One region of the Streptomyces sp. NPDC014623 genome, then DNA from elsewhere that is predicted to be linked to it. Evidence: riboswitches for the same ligand, from Rfam matches in the RefSeq annotation. Region 1 holds a riboswitch; the other holds the start of a gene.
What was found. A riboswitch is a leader RNA that binds a small molecule or an ion and turns the genes downstream of it on or off. The one in region 1 is predicted to bind thiamine pyrophosphate.
Positions count from the first base shown of each region.

Region 1 (7,373 bases):
TCGGCGTCCCGGATGAACTCCCTGTACGCCTCGTCGAGCACCACGAGGACATCGTCAGGGACACGGTCCAGGAACCGCTCCAGCTCCGCCCGGCGCACCACCGTGCCGGTCGGGTTGTTCGGATTGCAGACGAAGATCATCCGCGTACGGTCGGTGACCGCGCCGGCCATGGCGTCGAGATCGTGCACCTCCCCGCCGGTCAGCGGCACCTTGACGGACGTGGCGCCGCTGATCTGCGTGATGATCGGATACGCCTCGAACGAGCGCCAGGCGTAGATGACCTCGTCACCGGGGCCCGAGGTCACCTGGAGCAGCTGCTGTGCGACACCGACCGACCCCGTACCGGTGGCCAGGTGCGAGACCGGCACGGCGAACCGGTCGGCAAGCTCGTTCATCAGACCGGTGCACGCCATGTCGGGATAGCGGTTGAAGGCGGCTGCCGCGGCGAGCACCGACTCCATGACTCCCGGCAGCGGGGGATACGGGTTCTCGTTGGAGGAGAGCTTGAAGGCAACCGGCCCCTCCGCGGACGCCGGCTTGCCCGGCACATACGCAGGGACGCCGTCCAGCTCGGCGCGCAGCTTGGGGCTCGTCTCGCTCACCGCAGGTCCTCCTCGACCATCCGTTCACATCAATACTGCTCACCCTATGAGGATTGGGCATCCGTGCGAACGGCCCGGATCCGAAATCGTCCTCCCCCACGGGAAACACCTGTCCCGTGCGGCTCCGGCCGGCTTCGGGAGGGGAGCGCCGCGTATCCCGGCGCACGCCGGTCGCTCGCTCCGTGGCGCGCATCCCTCGAACAGGTGAGTTGAGACCTCTTCGAGACATGGAGCATTCAGTAGGTCCATGTGCGCCGACACATGACACATCGCCCCTGATGCCCTCAACAACCTTGCTTAGCAAGGCATCTATGCCTTTTTGATCATGCAGAAACGTGCCTGTCAACGTATGCATATGCGACCGGCCCGACCCGGCATCGGAGCCCTACTATCGGCTCGCCATGACAGCAGCAGGGAAGCACCAGGTGAGCCGGACAGAAACGCCCCGGCGCAGCGGCCGGCAGGGACGGGCGGGGATCCGGGACGTAGCCGCAGCGGCCGGGGTCTCCATCACGACCGTGTCCGACGCCCTCAACGGCAAGGGCAGGCTTCCGGACGCCACCCGCCGCCACGTCCGCGAGGTCGCCGAACGGCTGGGCTACCGCCCGTCCGCGGCGGCCCGAACCCTCCGTACCGGCAAGTCGGGACTCATCGGCCTGACCGTGACCACGTACGGGGATGAACCTTTCACCTTCACCGAATTCGCCTACTTCGCGGAGATGGCGAGAGCCGCCACATCGGCTGCGTTAGCCCGTGGCTACGCCCTCGTGATCCTTCCCGCCACCTCACGTCACGACGTCTGGTCCAACGTCGCACTCGACGGGACGGTCGTCATCGACCCCTCCGACCAGGACCCGGTGGTCACCGAACTCGTGCGCCAGGGCCTTCCCGTCGTCTCCGACGGGCGGCCGGCGGGCACGCTCCCGGTCACCGCGTGGGTCGACAACGATCACCGGGCGGCCGTCCTCGACCTCCTGGACCACCTCGCGGCCGCGGGAGCCCGCCGCATCGGGCTGCTGACCGGCACCACCACCGACACGTACACCCGCCTCTCCACCACCGCCTACCTCCACTGGTGCGAGCGGGTGGGCCAGGATCCGGTCTACGAGTCCTATCCGGCTCACGACCCCCGCGCGGGGGCGGTCGCCGCGGACCGCCTCCTCGCCCGCCCGGACCGCCCTGACGCCGTCTACGGGCTCTTCGACCCCAACGGCACCGATCTGCTCGCCGCCGCGCGCCGCTACGGCCTGCGGGTCCCTGAGGACCTCCTGCTGGTCTGCTGCAGCGAATCCGCCGTGTACGCGTCGACCGAACCCCCCATCACCACGCTCTCGCTGAAGCCCCGGAGAATCGGCACGGCGGTCGTCCAGCTCCTCATCGACGCCATCGAAGGGGTGGAACACGACGGCCCTGTGGAGCAGGTGATACCGACGGAGCTCATCGTCCGGACGTCCTCCCAGCGGCGTCCGCCGCGCACCACGGTCAGCGCTCCGCGGTCACCCGCCAGGGACTGATCAGGTCAATCCGGACCAAACGGCCGATGAACCAGGTGCGCGCACGGATTCACCACCCCTGGTGCGTCACACAGCACGATCCGCATTCCTATGATGGGCGCACGACACCGCGGACCACCTCTACCAGGCAGGGCCCGTCAGGTGTACGGAGGCGCGACGGTGGTGGAGGGGTCGATGACTCAGGGGGCCGGTCAGGAACCCGTGGTGCGGACAGCGACGTTGCGCGACTTCCGCGTACCGCCGTATGCGCAGGTACCGATGCCTCCGCCCTTGCCGCACCCCGGCAACGTCGCGGTGGGTGACGAGCCGCCGGAGGGGTACACCCCCACCGAGCGCGATCTTCCCGTGATCAACCGCGGCGACACCGTCCAGGTGCAGACCGTCCCCGAGGCCCGGCCCGCCGACGAATCCGGCCGCGGGCCGCTGTACGTCGTCGGAGACGTCCACGGTTACCTGGACGAGCTGCTGGCCGCCCTGCGTGAGCAGGGACTCGTCGACGCCGACGGACAGTGGTCCGCCGGCAACGCCAGGCTCTGGTTCCTCGGCGACTTCACCGACCGGGGCCCGGACGGCATCGGCGTCATCGATCTCGTGATGCGCCTCTCGGCGGAGGCCGCGGCGGCCGGCGGCTACTGCAAGGCCCTCATGGGCAACCACGAACTGTTGCTGCTCGGCGCGAAGAGGTTCGGTGACACCCCGGTGAACTCCGGCGCCGGAACCGCGACCTTCCAGGCCGCCTGGCTGCTCAACGGCGGCCAGAAGACGGACATGGAACGGCTCCAGGACGTCCACCTCCAGTGGATGGCCCGGCTCGACGCGGTCGTCGAGGAGGACGGGCACCTGCTGATGCACTCCGACACGACGGCCTACCTCGACTACGGATCCACCATCGAGGACGTCAACGACACGGTGCACGCCATTCTCACGCGGAACGACGCCGACGAGTGCTGGGACCTCTTCCGCAAACTCACCAAGCGGTTCGCCTTCCGCGACGAGGGAGGTGCACAGGCCGTCCGCGAACTGATGTCGACGTACGGCGGGCAGCGTGTCGTCCACGGCCACAGCCCCATTCCGTACCTGCTGGGAGAGGTCGGGCCGGAGGAGGGCGAGGACATGGCGCGGCCCGTGGTGGACGGCCCCCACGTCTACGCGGAAGGACTCGCCATCGCCATGGACGGCGGTGTGACGATGGCCGGAAAGCTGTTGGTCGTCCAACTCCCCCTGCACGACTGACGGTCACCGGGGAAGACATACCGCGGCCCGGCACCGCCGACGGCTGCGTCTATTTCCGGAAACCCCCTGTCACGCCGTGCCGTAGGCGCTCTACCATCGGCGTATCAGTAGCAGGCTCTCCTCCGTTTCCGCCCGATCGCCCGGCCACGCGGTCGATCAGGCCCTACGGAGCATCGGGGGATGCACATGAAAAGCGCTCCGCACCTGCTGGCCGAGGACCGCCCCGAGTACGAGCGGATCCTTGCCGACGCACTGCGTCATGCTCACGAACGACCGGATCTGGACGGAGTCGGTGACCGCCTCAACGCGGAACAGCTGCGGACGATGGCGCTCGACGCCACGCCTCTGATCACCGCGGCGGCCGCGACCGAGTACGACCACTACGTGAAGGCCCGCGAAGAGCTGCGCGGACCGGGCGACCTGGATGCGCACACGTCCGCCTTCGGTCCCGAGAGCGACGAAACGGGTGCCGGCACCCTGGCGGTGATCACCGTACTGGCGCCCGTCCTCGCGGCTACGGCCGCTCTGATATTCCTGCTGATCGGCTACCCCCTGAAGGCGCTCGACCCTGCTCCGGCCTTCGCGGGGACCATGGTCGCCGCGGGCTGGTTCTTCGCGGCCGTCGCCGCTGCGGCCATCCTCGTCGCCGCGGTGGGACTCCTCGTCACCGCCCTGCGCAACGGCGCCACCGCGCTGCCCGCCATGGACGAGGAGGAGGAACTGCCGGAGGACGTGGCACGCGCCCGGGAAGCCTGGCGCCACGCACTGCTGGAGCGCGGCCTCCTGCCCTTCCTGCGGGACGCGCTGGCCGACCCGGCCGCCGGCACCGCTCCGCGGACGCCGCACCGTCCGGCCGGCCGGATCCCGAAGATCGGCTACAGCAGACCGGACTTCTCCGGGCCGGAGAACGGCTCCTCGGCGGGTCCGCGCCCGACCTTCACCAGTCCCGACTTCACCAGCCCGGACTTCGGCGGTCCCGAGCATCAGCCGGAGTGATCAGGCCCGGGCGGGCCAGGCCCGGGCCGGAACAGCTGACGCCCTGCGCCCGGTACGACGGAGGCCGGAGCGGTGACCAGCCGGCCCGGCCTCCCCCGGTGGCTCCGGGGGGAGTTCAGACACCCTGCGGAGCCGGCCCCGGGTTCAGGTCGTGCTCGTTACACCTCACGCGCGCCCGCGGTGCGCGGGAAGACCAGCAGGAGGGCGAACAGCGTCATCCCGGCCGACAGCGACCGGGACGACGCCGTGACGTTGCGGTGCAACCGGCTCATCGGCCGGTCAGCCGGTCAGTCGGCGATCGGCAGATAGACCCTGTTGCCCGCCGCTGCGAACTCCTTGGACTTCTCGGCCATGCCCGCGTCGATTTCGGCCTGGGTGCCCCCGTGCTCCCGCCGGATGTCGTGGGAGATCTTCATCGAGCAGAACTTGGGTCCGCACATCGAGCAGAAATGCGCCGTCTTCGCGGGCTCGGCCGGCAGCGTCTCGTCGTGGAACTCCCGCGCGGTGTCCGGGTCGAGTGCCAGATTGAACTGGTCCTCCCAGCGGAATTCGAACCGGGCGTCCGACAGGGCGTCGTCCCACTCCTGAGCCCCTGGGTGCCCCTTGGCGAGGTCCGCCGCATGAGCGGCGATCTTGTACGTGATGACGCCGGTCTTCACGTCGTCGCGGTTCGGCAGCCCCAGGTGCTCCTTGGGGGTGACGTAACAGAGCATCGCCGTTCCCCACCAGGCGATCATCGCCGCACCGATGCCCGAGGTGATGTGGTCGTACGCGGGGGCGACATCGGTGGTGAGGGGGCCCAGCGTGTAGAACGGCGCCTCCTCGCAGATCTCCTGCTGGAGATCGATGTTCTCCTTGATCTTGTGCATCGGGACATGGCCCGGGCCCTCGATCATCGTCTGGACACCGAACCGCTTGGCGACCGTGTTGAGCTCACCGAGCGTGCGGAGTTCGGCGAACTGTGCCTCGTCATTGGCGTCGGCGATGGAACCGGGGCGCAGCCCGTCGCCGAGCGAGTACGTCACGTCGTAGGCCGCGAAGATCTCGCAGAGTTCCTCGAAGTGCTCGTACAGGAACGACTCCTTGTGGTGCGCCAGGCACCAGGCCGCCATGATGGACCCGCCGCGCGAGACGATTCCGGTCTTGCGACGCGCCGTCAGCGGGACGTACGGCAGCCGGACACCGGCGTGCACCGTCATGTAGTCGACGCCCTGCTCCGCCTGCTCGATGACCGTGTCCCTGTAGATCTCCCACGTCAGCGCCTCGGCCCGGCCGTCGACCTTCTCGAGCGCCTGGTAGAGGGGAACGGTGCCGATCGGGACGGGGGAGTTGCGCAGGACCCACTCACGGGTGGTGTGGATGTTGCGGCCGGTGGAGAGGTCCATGACCGTGTCGGCGCCCCATTTGGTGGCCCAGGTCATCTTGTCCACCTCCTCCTCTATGGAGGAGGTCACGGCGGAGTTGCCGATGTTGGCGTTCACCTTCACCAGGAAACGCTTGCCGATGATCATCGGCTCGATCTCCGGGTGATTGACGTTGGCCGGCAGCACCGCCCTGCCCGCCGCGATCTCCTCGCGCACGACCTCGGGTTCGACGTTCTCCCGGATCGCGACGTACTCCATCTCCGGGGTGATCTCGCCCCGGCGGGCGTACGCGAGCTGTGTGACAGGCCGGCCGTCACGGCTGCGGCGGGGCTGCCGCGGGCGTCCCGGGAAGACCGCGTCGAGATTGCGCAGGCCTCCGCGCGGCGAAGTGTGCTTGAGCCCGTCGTCCTCGGGCCGCGCGGGACGACCCGTGTACTCCTCGGTGTCCCCGCGGGCGATGATCCAGTTTTCCCGGAGCGGGGCGAGGCCCCGGCGCACATCGGTGTCGATGGTGGGATCGGTGTACGGGCCGGACGTGTCATAGAGCGTCACGTCCTTGCCGTTGGTGAGGTGCACCTGACGAACCGGCACCCGGAGATCCGGGCGTGAGCCCTGGACGTACCCCTTGTGCCAGCCGATGGACTTCCCGGCCCCGTCGTTCCCCGCGCTGTCGGTGTCCGCCGTGGTCACTGCGCTCGCCGAGAGCCGCGCCTTCTGCGCGTTCCCCGTCGAGGCAGGCGTGCGTGCGTCCGCTGTGGTCATGAGACCTACTCCCTACGCCGGCATTACCCGGTAACAGGTTCGGCGGTCGGCGCAGCGTGTCCCGTACTCGGTATACGGAGGTCAGCGCCCTCTCAGCCCGGTGCTCCGAGCTCCCGCGTGTACAAATGCGCCTCCACGCTAGCCTCCCTTCGGGCGTGCTGGCCAGAGGGCCACCCCACTTCTTGGGATGATCGCCGTGTGACGTCCTCCGGAAGCGCCCCTGAACCCCATGACCCCGCATCAGACAACACGCAGGGTCACGCACACGGCCACTCCCACAGCCACGGTCCTGCCGCGCCCGTGTCCAAACATCTGCGCAAGGTCATCGCGGCCGTGGTGATCCCCTTCGCCACAGCGGTCCTGGTCGGCCTCGTGGCGCTCTGGCCCGGCGGTGCCCCCGCCCATGAGCGCACAGGTGTCGGTTTCGACCGGCAGACCCAGGACGGGCGGGTGACGAAAGTCGTGCCGGTCGACTGCGCGGACGTCAACGCCTCGCAGGTACCGCCGACCGGAGACACCTCCACGCCCTCGGGACGGGAGGCGGTCAACGAGCGGACAGGCCAGTGCAAGAAGGCCACGGTCGAGGTGACGACCGGTAAGGACAAGGGCCGTACGTTCGTCGAGGTCGTCCAGCCCGATGCGCCGCGGCAACTGCGCCAGGGCCAGGGGGTGGTCGTCGCGTACGCCCCCGACGCGCCCCGGGACCTGCAGTACTCGGTGACCGATGTGGACCGCTCGTTCCCGATGGCGCTGCTCGCCGGGATCTTCGCCCTCGTGGTGGTCGTGGTGGGCAGACTGCGTGGACTGATGGCACTGATCGCTCTCGCCGTCTCCTTCGCCGTGCTGACCCTGTTCATCCTGCCCGCGATCCTGCAGGGCTCGAACCCTCTGGTCGTCGCGGT
Region 1 covers NZ_JBIBZU010000009.1:65,955-73,327, reverse strand. The annotation lists gene hisC (histidinol-phosphate transaminase) at 1-602, opposite strand, end outside; gene ACF1FZ_RS16530 (LacI family DNA-binding transcriptional regulator) at 1,004-2,116, shown strand; gene ACF1FZ_RS16525 (metallophosphoesterase) at 2,291-3,349, shown strand; gene ACF1FZ_RS16520 (hypothetical protein) at 3,530-4,345, shown strand; gene thiC (phosphomethylpyrimidine synthase ThiC) at 4,633-6,471, opposite strand; TPP riboswitch at 6,464-6,598, opposite strand; gene ACF1FZ_RS16510 (YibE/F family protein) at 6,670-7,373, shown strand, end outside.

Region 2 (7,373 bases), on a different contig from region 1:
GTGCTGTACACCGGCGGGCCCCGCCCCTTCGGTCCGCTCACCGCGCTCGGCGCCGTACTCGTCCTCGGCTGCACCACGGCCACCCTGCTGACCACCGCCCTGGAGGCCAGGCAGGCCCGTGCCCGTACGGCGAGGACCCTGCTGCGGCTCGGCGCGCCGGCGTCCGTCCTCCGCGCCGCCGCAGTCCTGCGGGCCCTGGTGCTGCTGACCGTTTTCGCCCCGCTCACCTGGGCGTTCGCGGAGCTGGCAGCGCTGCCTCTGACGGGGTGACATCCGCCGCCGGGCCGGTCCGTAGCATGGCGGCGTGGAGAACACGGACGAGTACACGTACGCGCCGGGCATCGAGATCGAGACGCTCACCGCATTCGACCAGGCAGTCGCGGCCGGCACGCTCGCCGGCCACCGCGTCCAGGCCGTCGACCTGACGGACCGGGGCGACGCGCTGCTCATGACCGACACCCGGGGCGCCGTCTTCCTCGGCTGCCGCATGGAACCCCGCTCGGACGCGAAGATACGGGCGGACGGCGCCTTCGTCTTCCCGCCGGTACCGGGTCTTCCCTTCGACCCGTACCGCGGGCTGCTCTACACCCCCGACGCCCTGTACGAGGGCCTGACCGAGGGTGGTTACGGATCGACGCCCGACGCCCGGGCGTACGACTGGTTCCAGGCGACCGAGGCGAACGGCGACGTCTTCGCCTCGATGCTGCGGGCACTCCACGACGACGCGGTCTCCGACGCTCTGGACGAGCACCTCGCCGGGGCCCGCGTGGTGGGCGTGATGGGCGGCCACGCGATGGCCCGCGGATCGGAGGAGTACCACGGCGCGGCCGTACTCGGCAGGGAGCTGGCCCGCAGCGGTCTGACCGTGGCGACGGGCGGTGGCCCGGGCGCCATGGAAGCGGCCAACCTCGGCGCGTACGCGGCTCCGCACTCCGACGCGATGCTGCTCAAGGCCTGTGAACTCCTGGCCGCGGAGCCGTCGTTCAGCCCGTCGGTCACCGCCTGGGTGAAAGCCGCCTTCGCCGTGCGGGAGCGCTGGCCTCACGGCGGTTCCTCGGTCGCGATCCCGACCTGGTTCTACGGCCACGAGCCGCCGAACGCCTTCGCGGACCACATCGCCAAGTACTTCGCGAACGCCGTGCGCGAGGACGGGCTGCTGGCCCGGTCGACGGCCGGTGTGATCTTCCTGCCGGGCGCCGCCGGTACCGTGCAGGAGATCTTCGACAACGCGACGCCGAACTACTACGAGTCGCGTTCCGCGCCCACACCGATGGTGCTGGTGAACCGCGCGCACTGGACGGAGAAACTGCCCGCGTGGCCCCTGCTGAGCGCACTCGCGGCGGGCCGGCCGATGGAGTCCCGCATCGCGCTCGTCGACACGGTGGAGGAGGCGGCCGGTGCCCTCGCCCGGCTGACGGGCTGACCCGGCCGGCAGCCGGGGCCGCCACCCGGCGCACTCAGGCCGGTGGGAGGACCACCGTCTCCGCCGGGTCGAAGGTCACGCCCACGACGGCCCCCTCCTCCGGGGTGTCCCGCAGCGCGCACTCCGCCTCCAGGTCCGGCCCCTCGCCGGGGTGCAGGAGGACGGTGACGTGGTGTCCGCGGAAGGTGCGTACGCCCACCGAGCAGCGCAGGCCGTCCTGCGGGCCGCCGATCCGGACGCCCCCCGGCCGCACGAGCAGTTCGCATGCGCCCTGAGGCGCCCCCTCGGGCACCGGTATCTTGCCCCAGGCCGTGTCGGCGGCCGTCCCCGTGACCGTGGCGTCCACCAGGTTGTCGAAGCCGAGGAAACGGGCGACGAAAGCCGACGCGGGATGCTGCCAGACCTCCAGCGGGGTTCCCGCCTGGGCGATCCGGCCGTCCCGCATGACCACGACACGGTCGGCGAGCGCGAAGGCCTCGCCCTGGTCGTGGGTGACGGCGAGCACGGTGGTGCCCAGCCGGCCGAAGAGGGTGCGGAGTTCGACGACGAGCCGTTCGCGCAGGCTCCGGTCCAGCTGGCCCAGCGGTTCGTCCAGCATCAGCAGCTTCGGGCGTGGCGCCAGGGCCCGGGCGAGAGCGACGCGCTGCTGTTCGCCGCCCGACAGAGCGGCGACGGCCCGTCGGCCGGCTCCGGGCAGGCCGACCAGATCCAGGAGTTCACCGGTCCGGCGGTCCCGCTCGGCGCGGGGGACGCCGTGCATCCTCAGTCCGAAAGCGACGTTGGCGGCGACGTCCCTGTGCGGGAACAGCTGATGGTCCTGGAACATCAGACCGAGCCCGCGCCGGTGCACGGGCAACGGGGCCTGGTCGGCGCCGTCCAGGAACACCCGTCCGCCGTCCAGGGGCTGCAGCCCGGCCACGGCCCGCAGCAGCGTCGACTTGCCGCTGCCGCTCGGACCCAGCACACAGACGATCTCGTGGTCCGCGACCTCCAGGTCCACCGCGTCCAGCGCCGTCCGTTTCCCGAACCGGACCGTGGCGGACTCCACTGCCAGCATCTCTAGAACTCCCCGGATCGGTCGGTGCGGATACGTTCGAGCAGGAGCAGCGACACCGCGCAGACGAGCATGAGAATCGTGCTGAGGGCCATCGCCTGGCCGTAGTTGAGCTCTCCGGAACGCCCGAGCAGCCTGGCGACGGCGACCGGCAGGGTGGGGTTGTCGGGGCGGGCGATGAACACGGTCGCGCCGAACTCCCCGAGTGACACGGCGAAGGCGAACCCGGCCGCCACCAGCACGGCCCGCCGCACCAGCGGGAGGTCCACCTCCCGCCAGGCCCGCAGCGGCGAGGCGCCCAGCACCGCGGCGGCCTCCCGCAGCCGGTCGTCCACGGCGCGCAGGACGGGCAGCATCGTCCGTACGACGAAGGGGACACCCACCAGGGCCTGCGCGAGCGGGACGAGGATCCAGGACGTACGCAGATCGAGCGGCGGTTTGTCGAGCGTGATGAGGAAGCCGAAGCCGACGGTGACCGCCGACACCCCGAGCGGCAGCATCAGCAAGGCGTCGAAGCCCCGCACGAGCGGCCCCGCCCGCCTGGTCAGGGCCGCTGCGGCGAGGCCTCCGACCACGAGGGCGATGAGCGTCGCGACGAGCGCGTAGCGCAGGGAGTTGCCGATGGCGTCGAGCGGCGGGACCAGGAAGGTGGAGCCGCTGGCGTCGACGGTCCGCAGGGCCCGGTAGAAGCCGGCCCCGTAGCCGTCCGAGGTGTCCAGGGAGCGTTCCACCAGCACGCCGAGCGGCAGCAGGACGAGGAGCAGCACGGTCAGCAGCACGCCGCCGAGCAGCACCCGCTGCCCGGCCCCGCGAGGAGGCCGGGACGTCTGCGCCGGGTCCACGAGCCTCAGGGCCGTCTCCCGGCGCCGTACGGTCCACGCGTGGACGGCGAGGATGCCGGCGACCGCCGCGAACTGCACCAGGGTCAGTACGGCGGCCGTCGGCAGATCGAGCAGTTGGGCGGTCTGCCGGTAGATCTCCACCTCCAGCGTGGAGTAGGCCGGACCGCCGAGGATCTGGACGACCCCGAAGGAGGTGAACGTGAAGAGGAAGACCATCAGTGCCGCCGCGGCCACGGCCGGGGCGAGCGCGGGCAGGGTTACCCGCCGCCAGGCTGCGAGGCGGCCGGCCCCGAGCACCCGGGCGGCCTCCTCCTGCCGGGGGTCGAGCTGCGACCACAGGCCGCCCACCGTCCGTACGACGACCGCGTAGTTGAAGAACACGTGGGCGAGCAGGATCGCCCACACCGTGGTGTCGAGCCGGACCCCCCAGAGCTCGTCGAGGAACCCGCCGCGTCCCAGCAGCGCCAGGAACGCCGTACCCACGACGACGGTCGGCAGGACGAACGGCACCGTCACCACGGCCCTCAGCAGCTGTTTGCCGGGGAAGTCGAACCGGGCGAAGACGTAGGCGCCGGGCAGCGCGATCAGGAGGGTGAGTGCGGTCGAGGCGAGGGCCTGCCAGGTGGTGAACCAGAGGACGTCGAGGATGTCCGGCCGGCTCAGCACCGTGCCGATCCGGCCGAAGCGCCAGACACCGTCCGCCTTCAGCCCCCGGCCGACGATCGCGAGGACCGGGTAGGCGAAGAACAGCGCGAAGAACGCGACGGGCACGGCCATGAGGCCGAGCCGCACCGCGTTCCCCCTCCAGGAGGGCCGCGCGACTACTTCACGACGAGCGAGGACCACGACTGGACCCACTGCTCACGGTTCTTGGCGATCTTCTCCGGGGCCACGGTCGCCGGCTCGTCGACGGTCGCTCCGAACTTCGTGAAGAGCTCCGGCAGCTTCGCGTCCTTCACCACCGGGTTCACGAACATGTTCAGCGGCATGTCCTCCTGGAACTGCTTGCTGATCAGGAAGTCCAGCAGCGCCTTGCCGCCCGCCTCGTTCTTCGCGCCGTCCAGCAGGCCGGCGAATTCGATCTGACGGAAGCAGGTACCTGTCGCGACGCCCGTCGGCGCCTCGGCGGGCTGCGGATCGGCGTACAGCACCTCGACGGGCGGGCTGGAGGCGTACGAGACGACGAGCGGCCGGTCGGCCTTGGTCTTCTTGCCGCCCGCGGAGCCGGAGAACTCCTCGTTGTACGCCTGCTCCCAGCCGTCGACGACCTTGACGCCGTTGTTCTTCAGTTTCTTCCAGTAGTCCTGGTAGCCGGTCTCGCCGTAGGTGGCGACCGTGCCGAGGAGGAAGCCGAGGCCCGGCGAGGAGGTCGCGGCGTTCTCGGTGACGAGGAGGTCCTTGTACGCGGGCTTCAGCAGGTCGTCGAAGGACTTCGGCGGATCGAGCTTCTTGTCGGCGAAGTACTTCTTGTCGTAGTTGACGCAGATGTCACCGGTGTCGACGGGCGTGACCCGGTGCCGGCCCCTGTCGAGCTGCGTGCCGGCCGGGACGCGGTCCAGGCCCTTCGCCTCGTACGGCGTGAACAGGCCGTTGTCCAGGGCCCGGGAGAGCAGCGTGTTGTCGGCTCCGAAGAACACGTCGCCGCGGGGGGAGCCCTTGGTCAGGATCTCCTGGTTGAGCGCGGCTCCGGCGTCACCGCTCTTGAGCACCTCGACCTTGTAGCCGGTCTCCTTCGTGAACGCCTTCAGGACGGCGTCCGAGGCGTTGAACGAGTCATGGCTGACCAGGGTGACGGTCCTGGAGCCGGCTCCCGCATCGCCGGAGGCCCCGTCGCCGGAACCGCCGCAGCCCGCGAGCACGGTGGCACCGAGCGCGGCGGCGAGCGCCGTCGCCGCGTACTTCGTGGTGGTCTTCATGATGATTCCTCCTGGAGATGACCAGGAAGAGACGCGGCCCTGCCCGCTCGCGAGCGGGCAGGGCGCAACAGCTTGAGTAAGGTCCGAACTTCCTACCCGGAATGACCCGGGCGAGGTTCAGAGGGTCTGCGGCCGGCCTGTCCCCGGTGCCGCACTCTCAGCGCTGTGGCGCTCCCCTGCCGGAATATGAAGTTGGTTTCCGGGCCAGGCTACACCGGCCGGATCACGCCGGACCGGCCGGATGGCACCTGCCCGCCGGGAGAGCGTCAGCGCTCGGAGGCAGCCAGCTGTCCGCAGGCTCCGTCGATCTCCTGGCCGCGGGTGTCCCGGACGGTGACCGGCACGCCATGGGCGGCGATCGCCTCGACGAAAGCCTTCTCGTCCTCGGGCCGCGAGGCGGTCCACTTCGAGCCCGGGGTCGGATTCAGCGGGATGAGGTTGACGTGTACCCGCTTCCCCTTGAGCAGCCGGCCCAGCCGGTCACCCCGCCATGCCTGGTCGTTGATGTCACGGATCAGCGCGTACTCGATGGAGATACGGCGGCCGGACTTCTCCGCGTACTCCCACGCGGCGTCCAGGACCTCGCGGACCTTCCAGCGGGTGTTCACGGGCACGAGGGTGTCGCGCAGCTCGTCGTCCGGCGCGTGCAGCGAGACCGCGAGCCGGCATTTGAAGCCCTCGTCGGCGAAGCGCAGCATCGCCGGTACCAGGCCCACCGTGGACACGGTGATACCGCGCTGCGAGAGCCCCAGACCGTCCGGCTCCGGGTCCGTCAGCCGGCGGATCGCCCCGACCACGCGCTTGTAGTTCGCCAGCGGCTCGCCCATGCCCATGAAGACGATGTTGGACAGCCGCGCCGGGCCGCCCGGGACCTCGCCGTCGCGCAGCGCCCGCATGCCGTCCACGATCTGGTGCACGATCTCGGCGGTCGACAGATTGCGGTCCAGCCCTGCCTGACCGGTCGCACAGAACGGGCAGTTCATCCCGCAGCCCGCCTGGGACGAGATGCACATGGTCACCCGGTCCGGGTAGCGCATCAGGACCGACTCGACGAGCGTGCCGTCATGCAGCTTCCAGAGCGTCTTACGGGTGGTGTCGTCGTCACAGCTGATGTGGCGCATGACCGACATCAGGTCGGGGAACATCGCCTCGGCGAGCTTGTCACGCGACGCGGACGGGATGTTGGTCCACTCCGCCGGATCGTGCGCGTACCGCGTGAAGTAGTGCTGCGACAGCTGCTTGGCGCGGAAGGGCTTCTCGCCGGTCGCGGCGACTGCTTCCTTGCGCTCGTCGGGCGTGAGGTCGGCGAGGTGCCGCGGCGGCCTCTTGGCTCCGCGGGGCGCGACGAAAGTGAGTTCTCCGGGCTTAGGCATGGTTCTTCCAGTGTCGCAGACACACCGTGGTCCTCAGGGCCGCCGGTGCTCGGGCGGCTCCCCGGCCACCCGCGCCGGCCGTCGGCAGGCCGCCCACGGCCCGCGAGCGGCTCAGCCGTGCGCGGCGACGGTGACCGATCGCACGGCCGGCGCCCGGTGCCGGCGCTCCCGCCGGCCCGGGCCCTGCAGGGCCGAGCGCATGTGCCGGTGGAGTCCCATGGACCGGCGGCGCGTCCGGAGGACCCGGCAGCAGGAGCCGGCCGTGCCGGCCGCAGCCGAACTCGACGAGCGCCGGCAGCCCTCCGTGGTTCAGGCGGGCGTTCCTGACGGTGTGGGTCCTGTCCGGACTGTTCCTCCTCCCGCGGTTCCGCGGGAACGGCAGGAGGCTGCCCCGGCGTCGTTGAGCGCACACGGGCGGGGCCCGCCGTCCGGTGGACGGCGGGCCCCGTGGAAGAGCGACGCGGAAAGCCGTGGCTCCGCTCAGCCGGATCCCACGAACAGCACCAGCAGCAGCCACACGACCGGAGCACTCGGCAGCAGCGAGTCGAGCCGGTCCATGATGCCGCCGTGGCCGGGCAGCAGTGTGCCCATGTCCTTGATCCCGAGGTCCCTCTTGATCATGGACTCGCCCAGGTCTCCCAGCGTGGCACTGACGGCGACGGCGAGCCCCAGCAGCAGTCCCTGCCACCAGCTGCCGTCCTCGATCAGGAACTGCATGCACAGCGCACCGGCGGCCATCGCGAAACCGACCGCGCCCAGAAGGCC
Region 2 covers NZ_JBIBZU010000018.1:94,333-101,705, forward strand. The annotation lists gene ACF1FZ_RS26360 (hypothetical protein) at 1-270, shown strand, start outside; gene ACF1FZ_RS26365 (LOG family protein) at 305-1,423, shown strand; gene ACF1FZ_RS26370 (ABC transporter ATP-binding protein) at 1,458-2,480, opposite strand; gene ACF1FZ_RS26375 (ABC transporter permease) at 2,483-4,096, opposite strand; gene ACF1FZ_RS26380 (thiamine ABC transporter substrate binding subunit) at 4,141-5,235, opposite strand; TPP riboswitch at 5,307-5,423, opposite strand; gene rlmN (23S rRNA (adenine(2503)-C(2))-methyltransferase RlmN) at 5,502-6,608, opposite strand; gene ACF1FZ_RS26390 (phosphatidate cytidylyltransferase) at 7,089-7,373, opposite strand, start outside.
Region 2: another riboswitch for thiamine pyrophosphate. It lies ahead of ACF1FZ_RS26380 (thiamine ABC transporter substrate binding subunit); the one in region 1 lies ahead of thiC (phosphomethylpyrimidine synthase ThiC).